One region of the Vibrio japonicus genome, then DNA from elsewhere that is predicted to be linked to it. Evidence: predicted binding sites of a transcription regulator. Region 1 holds the regulator's gene; each other region holds the start of a gene.
What was found. Region 1 encodes PurR, which represses purine synthesis genes. Its sites were predicted from a motif close to TNANGNAAACGTTTNCNTNA; they were not measured.
Positions count from the first base shown of each region.

Region 2: NP165_RS14105 (formate--tetrahydrofolate ligase) is a predicted target of PurR. The motif match lies at 1,851-1,870, and genes of this name have one in related genera.
Region 3: purT (formate-dependent phosphoribosylglycinamide formyltransferase) is a predicted target of PurR. The motif match lies at 2,511-2,530, and genes of this name have one in related genera.

Region 1 is NZ_CP102096.1:1,775,237-1,779,610, forward strand. It holds gene torR (two-component system response regulator TorR) at 1-188, opposite strand, end outside; gene torD (molecular chaperone TorD) at 425-1,075, shown strand; gene purR (HTH-type transcriptional repressor PurR) at 1,290-2,297, shown strand; cyclic di-GMP riboswitch class I at 2,439-2,524, shown strand; gene NP165_RS08405 (TfoX/Sxy family DNA transformation protein) at 2,726-3,319, shown strand; gene NP165_RS08410 (TVP38/TMEM64 family protein) at 3,480-4,169, shown strand; gene NP165_RS08415 (putative signal transducing protein) at 4,169-4,374, shown strand, end outside.
Region 2 is NZ_CP102097.1:183,043-187,416, reverse strand. It holds gene NP165_RS14105 (formate--tetrahydrofolate ligase) at 74-1,822, opposite strand; gene NP165_RS14100 (MFS transporter) at 2,095-3,471, opposite strand; gene NP165_RS14095 (ABC transporter substrate-binding protein) at 3,759-4,374, shown strand, end outside.
Region 3 is NZ_CP102096.1:1,521,389-1,525,762, reverse strand. It holds gene NP165_RS07240 (RelA/SpoT domain-containing protein) at 1-224, opposite strand, end outside; gene NP165_RS07235 (thiopurine S-methyltransferase) at 566-1,213, shown strand; gene purT (formate-dependent phosphoribosylglycinamide formyltransferase) at 1,274-2,449, opposite strand; gene cdd (cytidine deaminase) at 2,680-3,567, opposite strand; gene NP165_RS07220 (LrgB family protein) at 3,828-4,374, opposite strand, start outside.

The DNA.
Region 1 (4,374 bases):
CCTGGGAGATTGATATCTAGCATCACCAAATCTATCGCATTATTTTCTATGGCATTATTTTGTAGCGATTCGCGCATTTCCTCACCGCTTTGGGCCTCACTCACCTGGTAACCTTCATTCTGAAAATACCCAACGAGCTTGCTGCGAGTGACTGCGTCATCTTCTACAACTAGTACGTGATAACTCATTTACACCACTTATTTGCTTTGGTCTTCATATTGATCTGTATTCTATTCATAACTAGTAACATTTCTAGTATTTGTCACTTTAAATTTACGAAAGATGGTTTTTTATTGATTCAAAACAAAACCCGCTTACCTGTTTACTATCCTTAATATTTAGACTTAAATCGACATAATCACCATTACCGCTGTTCATTTTTATTATGTAGACTACCTGGCAGTTATCTTAGGAGTCTCAGCTAATGCAAGAAATCAAAGCATTCAATGAAAAACGCGCGGAAATCTACTGGTGGCTGTCTAGCCTTTTGGCAAGAGAGTTAACGCAAGAGAGTCTGGAGCAATATCATTCAGTAGAAATTCGTTCTTTCCTGTCAGGACTTGGCGAAAATGAGTCGCTGAAACCTGCTGTTACAAAAGTCGTGGATTCCCTAAATCGTCTTTTAGACAGAGAAGACGCACAGCTAGAGCTTGCTGCTGACTTTTGCGATCTCTTTTTAAAATCAGACAGAGATTCCGCACTTCCTTATGCCTCTATTTACATTGGAAAATCCGGTCTTTTGAACGATAAGCCAGCAAAAGAGATGGAAGATTTAATGCGCTCCTACGATATTGAAGTGGACAAGAGCCTGAATGAACCTGCTGATCACATCGCAATTGAATTGGACTTTTTAGGCAACTTAATCATACTTTCCAACAAGTTAGAGAAAGAGCATGAATTAGATAACGCCCTAACCGAGCAAGCACAGCTTATCCACCAGCATCTATTAAGCTGGACACCTCAGTTTTCCCAAAAGTGCCAGTCTTTGGATAAATTTGGCTTCTACGCGTCTATCGTACAATTACTTGTTTCCTTCCTAGAATTAGATTGCCGCTACCTACAAGGTAAAGAATAAAGGCGATTCTGTTTTTGTAGGTTTCTCCCTGATACGCAAACCTTTTATTTGCTCTTAAAAGGTTTGCAGTCTAAAATTGTGTCCGCAAACGATAACAATGATCGAAATGAATACAAACCGCTAACAAAGCGGTTTTTGTGTTTCTGATACTTTCTGCCAAATTATTCTAAACTTGAATATACTTCTGTGGCAGTAATCGACAGGACAGAACTTTATGGCCACTATTAAAGACGTTGCCCGCTTAGCCGGTGTGTCAACAACAACGGTTTCACATGTAATTAATAAAACACGCTTTGTTGCTGAAGCTACTCAAGAAAAAGTAATGGAAGCAGTCAAAGAGCTTAATTACGCGCCTAGTGCGGTTGCTCGTAGCTTAAAATGCAACACGACTCGTACCATTGGCATGCTGGTGACTCAGTCAACAAACTTATTCTTCTCAGAAGTGATCGATGGCGTTGAAAGCTATTGTTACCGTCAAGGCTACACGCTGATCCTGTGTAATACGGGCGGCATCTACGAAAAGCAACGTGACTACATCCGCATGCTGGCTGAAAAACGCGTCGATGGCATTCTTGTTATGTGTTCTGATCTTACTGAAGAACTCAGCGAAATGCTTGAGCGTCACAAAGATATTCCAAAAGTCATCATGGATTGGGGTCCGGAAAGCTCTCAGGCTGACAAGATCATCGATAATTCAGAAGAAGGTGGCTACCTAGCAACGAAATACTTGATCGACCACGGTCACACGGATATTGCGTGCCTAAGTGGACATTTTGAAAAGTTAGCGTGCCAAGAGCGTATTGCTGGTTATCGACGCGCAATGAGTGAAGCGAATCTCAACGTTGAAGAAGATTGGATACTGGAAGGTAACTTCGAATGTGATACCGCAGTACTGGCAGCGGATAAAATCGCAGCAATGGACAAAAAACCTACGGCAGTGTTTTGTTTCAACGATACGATGGCACTTGGCCTAATGAGCAGACTGCAGCAAAAAGGGATCCGTATTCCCGAAGACATGTCTGTTATTGGTTACGACAACATAGAACTGGCTGAATATTTCTCTCCTCCGTTAACCACCGTACACCAACCAAAGCGCCGTGTAGGTAAAAATGCTTTCGAAATTCTGTTAGAGCGCATCAAAGACAAAGAACACGAAAAACGCGTTTTTGAAATGCATCCAGAAATCGTTGAACGATGCACCGTGCAAAATCTGAATAAATAACCTTTTTGTGCATTTAACCCTTTGATTGATGGTGGTTAAATGCACAACTACCTAATCACCTCGGAACTAAGATCACATTTAGCTCATCTCCCCATGATAATTTGAACGATTTTTATTTATCCTCTGAAAGTTCGATTAGAGCCACGCACAGGGCAAACTACTCTGAAAAGATAGGACGCAAAGCCACCGGCCTAAGTATGTATATGTATGGTAGCGGGGTTGCCGATGGCAAAATGCAAATGCAATACAATGGATTCTTCATCCACAAGATGTCGGCTCTTCCTCAGAAGCAGCGTTCCGTTGGCGTTTCACAAAACTTAGTGGAATATGCACTTGTATGACGCCTTACTGACATAATGTATGCAATATTTTGCTACTCTCTCGGACCTGAATTGGTGGCGTATACATATACACCGAGAAAACACAGCATGGATAAACCAATACTTAAAGACTCTATGAGGCTATTTGAGCGACTGGGGAAAATTCACTCCCGCTCAATGTTTGGTGGTTTCGGCATATTTGCCGATGACACTATGTTTGCACTTGTAGTAAACGACAAACTTCATATAAGGGCCGATGACGAACTTGCAAAACGATGCAAAGAAATCGGGCTTGACCCATATGTTTATAAAAAGCGTGGCTTCCCCGTAGTGACCAAATATTTTGCATTGACAGAGGATTGGTCCAATGATGAGCAACGCACTTTAGCTATGGCCCAAGACGCACTTGAAGCAGCGAAGCAAGATAAACAGATTCAAGCAGAAGCAAAGCCAACTCGATTAAAAGACTTGCCTAATTTGCGCCTTGCAACAGAGCGCATGTTGAAAAAAGCCGGCATCAGTGATGTCGAGTCGTTGAAAAACGCAGGTTCGGTTGAGGCTTTTAGAGCAATTCAATCGACACAGACGTCCGAGCTCAATGTGGAACTGTTATGGGCTTTAGAAGGCGCTATAAATGGAACGCATTGGTCGGTTATCCCCCAAAGCCGCAGGCAAGAACTGCTGAGTATGCTGGGAAAGTAAGCCTCATTAGATATAGAAAAGTCAGCCCTGTGCTGACTTTGTTTTTTTAAGGGAATTTTTTATCCACTTAGGCGTTCTTATCAGATATGTCACTTTCATGTCGTTTAAGTCAAGACGACATGAATAATTAGCAAAGTAAGCAATGAAGTAGGACTTGGTAATGAATAAAAAGTGGATCCTTGGCTTAATACTGCTTGGCCTGATCATTTTCTTAGCGACAAATTTCGGCCAGTATCTGACACTCGACAATGCCAAAGCCCAGCAAATTGCGTTAGACGATTTTATCAATGCAAACTTTGCACTGGCAGCGTTGGTTTACTTTCTCGCTTATGTGGCAATTACAGCATTCTCAATACCCGGTGCCGCCGTCGTTACCCTATTAGGCGCTGCACTTTTCGGCTTTTGGGTGAGTTTATTCCTAGTGTCATTTGCCAGCACCATTGGCGCAACCTTGGCGTTTTTGAGCAGCCGCTTTTTGCTTCGAGAGTGGGTTCAAAGCAAATTTGGTAACAAGCTCCAAGCGATTAATCAAGGTGTTGAGCGTGATGGCGCGTTCTATCTCTTCTCGCTGCGACTCATTCCAGTGTTTCCTTTTTTCCTGATCAACTTGCTTATGGGTCTGACGCCAATATCAGTCAGCCGCTACTATCTGGTCAGCCAACTTGGAATGTTACCTGGAACGGCGGTTTACCTAAACGCCGGAACACAACTCGCTCAAATCGACACACTGTCGGGAATCGTTTCTCCTTCTGTTTTGGCCTCTTTTGCATTGCTGGGTTTATTTCCTATTATTGTGAAGTGGCTAATGGCCAAACTTAAATCCCCGCATTCCTACAATGGTCAGTCTTAATGAAAGTGTTCACCGCAAATACCCCACCTGAAGCTCACATTGTTTGCGAACTTCTTAAATCTCATGGTGTTGAATGCGAGGTAAGAGGTGAAGGTATTTTTGGACTACAGGGGGAAATCCCCTTTGGTGAACACAGCGAACCCTATGTTTGGCTTTTAGATAAGCATCAATTGGGTATAGCTCAAGAAGTCATCTTACAATACCA
Region 2 (4,374 bases), on a different replicon from region 1:
AGCCTAATCGCACTTAAAAAATAAAGGCTTAGAGCAGAATCTAAGCCTTTTTGAAGGTGATAAGAGTCGGAAATCAGCTTAGGCCAACAATATTTCCATTTTCATCCAAGTCTAAATTCATGAAGGCTGGCTTATCTGGTAACCCTGGCATGGTCATTACATTGCCGCATAGTGCATAGATAAACCCAGCACCTGCACACAGTTTAAGCTCGCGAATCGGGACATCGAAGTGGCTTGGTGCGCCTTTGACTGAACCATCGGTTGAAATGGACAGTGGTGTTTTGGCTAAGCAAACGGCTAGATTATCGAATCCATGCTTTTTAAGCGCTTCAAGTTGTTGTTTCGCTTTATCACTCAGCACAACGTTCGAAGCCCCATAGCCCGCTTCTGCCACCGCCATGAGTTTTTCTTCCGTTGTTTGCTCAAAGGAATAAAGAGGTTTGAATGTGGCGTTTGACTGAGTCTGTTTGATCACTTTCTCTGCAAGCTCAACCGTTCCGTTTCCACCTTTGGCGAATCCTTCACTAATCGCGACGTCTACATTGTTCGGCAAGGCTTCAATCATGGCCTTGAGTTGGAGAAGTTCCTCTCCGCTGTCTTGCGGGAAGCGATTGATCGCTACAACAGCCGGAATGCCATATTTATTGACGTTGTTAATATGCCATTTTAGGTTTTCGAATCCAGCTACTAATGCTTCTGAATCGTTTTCAAACAACGACTTAGGGATAGGCTGGCCGGGTTTTAGGTCATACAAGCCCGAGTTTGCTTTTAAGCCACGTAAGGTCGCGACAATAACAGCGCAGTCAGGCGCTTTTCCGGATACTTGAGCTTTGATATTACAGGCTTTTTCAAATCCCATATCAGAGCCAAAGCCACCTTCGGTCACGGTGTACTCACTCAGTTTTGTTGCGATGTTATCAGCGATGATGGATGAGTTACCGTGGGCAATGTTTGCGAATGGGCCAGCGTGGATAAGTGTCGGCACACCTTCCAAGGTTTGCATCAGTGTTGGCTCAATGGTGTCTTTCATAGTGACGGCCATTGCGCCAGCGACTTGTAAATCTTCCGTCGTTACCGGATTACCATCAAGGTTATAGGCGACCACGATACGCCCGAGTCTTGCTCTGAGATCTTTTAAGTCTGTCGCAAGGGCGAGGATGGCCATTAACTCAGACGCCGCAGAGATATCGAAGCCATCTTCGCGCTCATAGCCGTTGATGGTTTTATCTGCTTCGTTGCGACCAACCGTTACCATGCGAAGTGCGCGATCATTGTGATCCATTACGCGCTTCCAAACTACGCGCATGGGATCGATACGCAGAGCGGTTAATCCACTACGCTGTTCAAAATCATCATAGCCATGGCGTTGTTCGTGGTAGATACGGGCATCGATTGCGGCGGCAGCCAAGTTGTGTGCTGCTGTAACTGCATGAATGTCGCCGGTCAGATGAAGGTTTAGCTCTTCCATGGGTGCAACTTGAGAATAACCACCACCCGCAGCACCGCCTTTTACGCCAAACACGGGCCCCATGGACGGTTGTCTGATACACGCCATGACAGAACGCTGGAGCTTAGCTAATCCTTGGGCAAGGCCAATAGTTGTGACGGTTTTGCCTTCCCCTAGCGGCGTCGGAGTCATTGCCGTGACAAGGATTAATTTTCCGGTTGGGTTTGACTGTAACCGATTGAGGCTTTTTAAAGACACTTTTGCTTTATGTTCACCCTGACTGTGAAATTCAGAGTTTTGTAATCCAGCTCGTAGAGCGACCTCAGAAATAGGGAGTAGTGTAGAAGCGCGGCAAATCTCAATATCAGACAGCATATAATCCTCAAAAATGGCACACAATTAGTGGGGCAATCGATTGCGATGGAATGATAGCGTTTAAAAATGCTTTGTAAAGCGCCACGCCAAGATGGGTGTCAACTTTAACTGAAATTGGGAGAGGATTAAACGATCTAGCTGAGTGTTGGCAAAAAAAGGACCTACCCGAAGGTAGGTCAAAATCCCTAAAATTACCTTGTGGAGCAAGGGGGGAGATAGCTAACGCTAGGAGAAATTGTCAACAAAGGGAGCCGCCGAAGCCCCCAGTGTTATTAGTTAGCAGTGCTTTCTTTTAGCTCAGCTTTTGGTTCGTCGATATCAACCACTTTCTTCGCGTTCCATACTGTTAGCGCAAGTAGTAGAGATACCACACTAGCCGCTAGCCAGAAGTACTGTGCTTGAGAGAAGTCGTAGTGTGATACGCCGTCAACCTCAGTGATAGTGATTAGAGATGCAGAGATCACTTCCTGTGCCGATGCTGCTAGGTAAGAGAACAGACCGATGAAGCCTTTCACCGCACCTACCGCGTTCTTAGGCATTAGGTCACAAGCGGTTAGACCTGCTAGGAATACCACTAGACCACCGATAGCGAAACCAATCAGACCTAGAGCCACAGCGTCAACTACGCGGTTGTCTGGACCGAAGAACATTAGACACATACCAGCGATGTTTGCGATACCGTAAAGTAGCGTAGGGATGTGACGGTTAGCGTTAAAGATCTTGTCAGAAACGATACCTGATAGAATCGCACCTGCTAGACCCGCGATAGGGTAAGTTGACATTGCGAAACCAGCGTCAATTAGCGAGTAACCTTTTGACTCTTGTAAGTATAGAACTGCCCAAGAAGACATCGCATAGCGAGATACGTACATCGCAGCACACGCCGCAGCGATTAGCCATACCGCAGGTTGCTTAAGGATGAATAGCTGTGCACGACGCGTTTCTTTTGGATCGTTTTGCTTCTTGATTTCTGGCTCTTCGTCAAACGCAGTTGCTGCATCTGGTAGACCGTAAGTTTGTGGACGGTCTTTAAGAGCAAAGAACATGCATAGTGCTGCTGCGATAGCCGCAATACCTGCACCGATGAAACCTGCACGCCAGCCTAGGTAGCTCACTAGAGTCGCAGTTAGGATCCAAGTGATACCTTCACCGATGTTACGTGAACCACCCCAAACAGAGTAACGACTACCACGTTGTTTTGGTGAGAACCACTGGAACAGAGACACACATGATGGCGCTGAACCCACAGACTGGAACCAACCGTTCAAACCCCAAAGTAGAACGAAGAATAAACCAGCAGTGTTAAGGCCCATTAGGATTGCCGTTGCACCAGAAAGTAACAGTGAAAACGACATAAAGCGGCCGATGTTGGCATAGTCAGAAAGGAAGCCGTTCGAGAATTTACCTATCGCGTAGGTGAAGAAGAACGCAGAGCCCATGATCCCCAGTTCTTCGATAGTTACGATGCCAGCATCAAGCATAGGTTTCTTAACGACACCCAAACTCATACGTACTACGTAGAATACTGCGTAACCAAAAACCAGACCTAAGAACACTTGCCATTGGTAGCGTTTAAATCTGGACTGCATAGCCTCTTTTGATCCATCGGACAGAGGTAAGTCCGGACGTGTTTTGAAGAAATTAAACATAATTGTTTCACTCCGAAGATTGTGAAGGTAAATGAGTTGTCGGGAGCATCATGCAAACAGAGCGAAAGAACTTCAAAAATGGGGTTTTGAGGCAAAACTGACTCAAACAAGTCAAACCAGTGAGTTAAAATTGCCACATTTCACAGTGTCAGGGGGGATAAAATTGATAAAATTATGCTTATCAATTTGAGGAATTGCGTCAGCTCTGACACAAAACTGACAAACACGAATTTAGTGTCTAATGATGAGATTTTGAATTGACGCACATTTTTAAGGGATTTGGTAGTTTGGACTTGAATAGCATCGGTAAAAAGTTAACGGTAGCAGCTGTCTGCTTAACGTGTTTTTCTACGCCAGTAAAAGCAGAAAAAGACGGGTTAGTTATCCTGACCACTTTTTCTGGAGAGCCTTTGGCCGAGCTGATATCGGAATACAAAACGCAGTATCCAACTGTCGATACCTCGTTAGTTTACCGCCGCACTCAGTCTGTCAGCCAACTGCTTAACAAAAGCTATATCGAAGATATCGATGTTGTATTGAGCTCTTCTCCGTATGTGATGAAATATCTAGAGCAGCACCAGTTGCTTTCCAGCAATTCGTTCGGCGCAGAGATGCCAGATTGGCTCAGTCCGTTTGTCCTGCCGAACCAAAATAAAGTCGTGAGTGTCGGTTACTCTGGTGCGGGTTTGGTTTGGAACCGTGATTACTTAAAAGCCAACGGCCTTGAAACGCCAACCAAGTTTATTGATTTAACGTCTCCGGCTTATTATGGCCACATTACCATGAGCACACCAAGTCGCTCAGGGACGACTCAAATGATGGTTGAAAGTATTCTGGCTCGTTATGGGTGGGATAAAGGCTGGTCCATCATCTTCAATGTCGGTGCAAACCTTGGCACCATTT
Region 3 (4,374 bases), 250 kb from region 1:
GTGTAGAGAATATCGAAGTCAGAATAGGGTTGAATTGGAGTCGCGGAAGTGGATTTTATTCCGTATAAGCCACTTAAGTTGTGCTTAAACGCTTGAGAACTGACTTCATTTTGATTGGAGGAACGGCTTTGCTCACTACCTGGTGCAGTTGGAATCGCGGCAAAAGCCGGTGCACGGCTGAGCATCAATAGCATGAGTGCCGTTGTTCTTAGGAATACGCTCATTCACTCTCCTTAGATTCGCAGTGACTTAGAAAAGGTGTCGAAAAAGGTTTCAACTAAGTCCTACTTATCTTTACTAGATAGTGGGGGCTAAATGTCAGATTCCAATTTGATTTTCCCCATACTTTTCAAATCTTGGATCAAGCTCCCAATCAACGAATATCGTATTTCGTGAATCCTTATTTGGCGTATGTTCATGAGTATAGCGAGCCAATCTGAACCCGTTATGAATAGCGAGTTAAGGTATATCGTTGAGGTGAAAATAGTTGGTTATGGCCGTGGGATACCAATAAGCGCCGCTTTCGTATAGTCTATGGCATATTAAAGTTAGACCTGAGAATAGTATGAGAGATCCAGAATTTTGGCACGGAAAGTGGGCAAGCAATCAGATTGGTTTTCACCTTGAGGATGTGAACCCTCTGCTCATCGAGTATTGGAAAGAAACCAATCCTAGCTACGAAGACAAAGTGCTTGTTCCGCTTTGCGGGAAATCTGAAGACTTAATTTGGCTAGCCACCAAACACGAAGAGGTGCAAGGCGTAGAGCTGAGTAAAATTGCTGTACGAGCCTTCTTTGCTGAGCATTTTTATACGCCAATGGTGACATCGATTAATGGGCAACATGAACTCTATCAGTTTGATGAGCTATCGATTTATGCGGGTGATTTCTTTACCGCGCCAGTTCAGTCCGCCGATATTATTTATGATCGCGCTGCTTTGGTTGCGTTGCCTGAAGTGATGCGTGAGGAATATGCATTTCGCATTAAGTCGTTGCTGAAACCGGGAGGCCGAATTCTTTTGGTCACGCTGGATTATATTCAGGAAGAGATGTCTGGTCCTCCATTTGCTGTTACAGAGCAGGAAGTGAATCGTCTGTTTGGTGAGTTTAAAATCACTAGGCTGAATCGAGATGAAGCGGATGAACAACATCCGAAAATAGCCAAAAAAGGATTATCGCGATTCGCTGAAGAAGTGTATCTCATTGAATCATAATCCGCTGACGATGAAAAAGGCTTGGAATGACCAAGCCTTTTTTGTGCGGCAGTTTGGCGATCAGTAGAGCACTTTTACTTTTCCAGCGCTATTGACTGCGTCAGCTACTGCTTGTTCGATGGATTCACGGCGAGTAATGGCAACGCCAAGTCGGCGGCGACCGTCGATATCCGGCTTACCAAACAAACGTAACTGAGTCTGCGGCTGCGCCAATGCCAGTTCCATCCCTTCAAAACGAATATCTTCTGACGTCCCTTGACCAAGAATCACAGCAGAAGCGGCTGGGCCGTATTGAGTAATTCCAGATATTGGCAAGCCAGTAAATGCGCGGACATGCAGCGCGAATTCAGAGCTATCTTGCGACATCAGAGTGACTAAACCAGTATCGTGCGGGCGAGGGGATACTTCGTTGAAGATAACAGTATCGCCTTTTACGAACAGTTCCACACCAAAGATACCGTAACCGCCTAGTGCGTTAACCACTTTACCTGCTGCATCCTGAGCCGCTTGTAGTGCCGCATCTGACATTACTTGTGGCTGCCAAGACTCACGGTAGTCACCATCTTCTTGACGATGCCCAATCGGCGCACAGAAATGAATGCCGTCAACAGCTCGAACCGTTAGCAGCGTAATTTCGTAGTCAAAGTCGATAAAGCCTTCTACGATAACGCGACCTGCGCCAGTTCTGCCGCCTTCTTGCGCATAATTCCATGCTTTTTCGACATCATCTGCAGTTTTAATGACGCTTTGGCCTTTGCCTGAAGAACTCATGACAGGCTTACAAACGCAAGGGATGCCTACTTCTTCGATTGCAGAGGTAAAGTCAGCGTAGTTGTCTGCAAAGCGGTAAGGTGAGGTAGTAAGTTGCAACTCTTCTGCTGCCAGTCTACGAATACCTTCACGGTTCATGGTGAGTTTGGTCGCTTTCGCTGTTGGAACAACATTTAAACCTTGTGCTTCAAGCTCAACCAGCTTGTCTGTAGCAATGGCTTCGATTTCAGGTACGACATAATCGGGTTGTTCTTTTTCGATGATTGCTTGCAGCGCGTCACCATCCAACATGTCTAATGTGTAGCTGCGGTGCGCCACTTGCATGGCAGGCGCGAAGTCATATCTATCACACGCGATGACTTCTAAGCCAAGGCGTTGACATTCTATAGCCACTTCTTTACCCAATTCACCAGAGCCCAGAAGCAGAACACGTGTTGCATTTTTACGAGTAGCCGAACCAAACATATTTTACCTTTTCATTAGCGCAGATATTGAATACGGGCCAGATCATACTGATTAAAACGGCAAAAGCAAACGTTTGCGCAAAATTAGAAATGCAAATGTGTCGCTTAGAACATCGGGATGTAAATAAGCGTATTTTTTGCAAGGGGATTGCTGATATATGAGTTGATGTTGATAAGAAAAAGTCCCGTTGTTCAACAGGACTTTTCGTAATAATCTCGCTGGTTTGAATCTTAGACGGCTAAATAAGCAAGTGGAATGTCTGGATTGATTGCTTCAAGGGTGGCCTGAGTGTCCGCAAGGTGGCTGATGCTACCGTCGGCCATTTCTGCCAGAGCAACAGTGTCTATCGCATCTAAAGACTTCCCATCCATAAGCAGTTGAATGAGTGCGACTTGCAGTGGAGGAAGGCTTGGGTTGAAGGCCGCGTTTTCTGCATACGCGCCTAAATACACTTTGCCTTGTTTGGTTTTGATGCTTACACCGCTTAAATTGTGCGTGTACGGTGCGTGGCTTTTGTTTAAGCCTTTCAGTGCATCTAAGACGAGTTGATCGGATTCTTCAGTGGTTTTGCCATGATCCACGTGTGTCATTAAACCAGACTCGATACCCAAATCAGCAGGACCAAAGGACTCCGGTAAATACTCTTGTAGCGTCATTTCATCGCGTTGCGGCAATTGAACGATCAGACTTTGTGCTGTGGTTAGCTCATTCATAAACTGGCGGCAGTGACCACAAGGGCTGAAGTTAATGGTGATATCTGAAATGCCTTCTTCACCCTTCATCCATGCATGACTAATGGCGGATTGCTCTGCGTGGACCGTTTGCCCAAGTTGCGCGCCCAAAATTTCGACATTTGCACCGAAGTAAAGTCGGCCAGATAAACCACGAACAATCGCGCCTACATAAAAGTTGGATATTGGTGCGTAAGAATAGGCGGCAGCAAAAGGCAGCAGTGCTACGCGCAATTCATCATCCGGTAGACCAGAAATAGAGAGTAACTCTTTAAATTGCTCAGGAGAAAGAGTCGCGTCAAAGTCGTCGGCAAGCAAAATAGGCGATAAGTACTCTGCAAGGTTGCTTGGCGTTTCTGATAGCGCTTGTTCAATGCGGCTTCTCATGTTGGATCCTTGTGTAAACATGTAGTGATACCGTTGGCGAATCCTTGACAGTTTCTGTGAATCCACCTCGATACTGGTATTTCATTTTATGGTAAGCACAAAACAATACTGTGGCTTTGATCACATTAAATAATGCAATTAAATTTCATATTTCATAGTTAGAGTGAGCTCACACATGATATCGATTACATAATCAAATAGAGTGAGCTACGCCGAATAACGTAATTCGTCTAACGGCGATAGCCACTTGTTTTGTGTCTTTAAGCGGATAACCAAACAGCAAAAGCAAAGAATGATGGTGCCAAGATAGAGGTAATAACACCACATAAAACGAGCGCCAACGAACTGAATGCGGCGTCTTGCCCGTCTCGCTCTGCACAAGCGGCTGTACCGAGTGCATGGGACACCGTCCCCATCGTTAATCCTTTCGCGATTGGGTGAGTAATATTCAGTAGATTGTAGATAGGGTAAGCGACAATCGCGCCAAACAAACCCACAGTTAGAACCAAAATGGCTGCGATGGCTGGCTCACCACCAAGATGACTAGAGACTTCCATGGCGATCGGTGTTGTTACCGATTTACCTAATAAACTGGCGACCAGAGTAATGTCGGCCTGCATATAAACGGCAATAACACTGGAGGTGAGCATCGACATTGCGCTTCCCACACCGCAAGCTAAGGCAATAATACGCCAGTTGGCTCGTATCTGCGGGAACTGCTCATAAAGTGGATAGGCGAGTGCCACAACGGCGGGTTGCAACAGGTAGTTTAGCCATTGGTTTGCGGCATAGTAAGTTTCAAAAGGA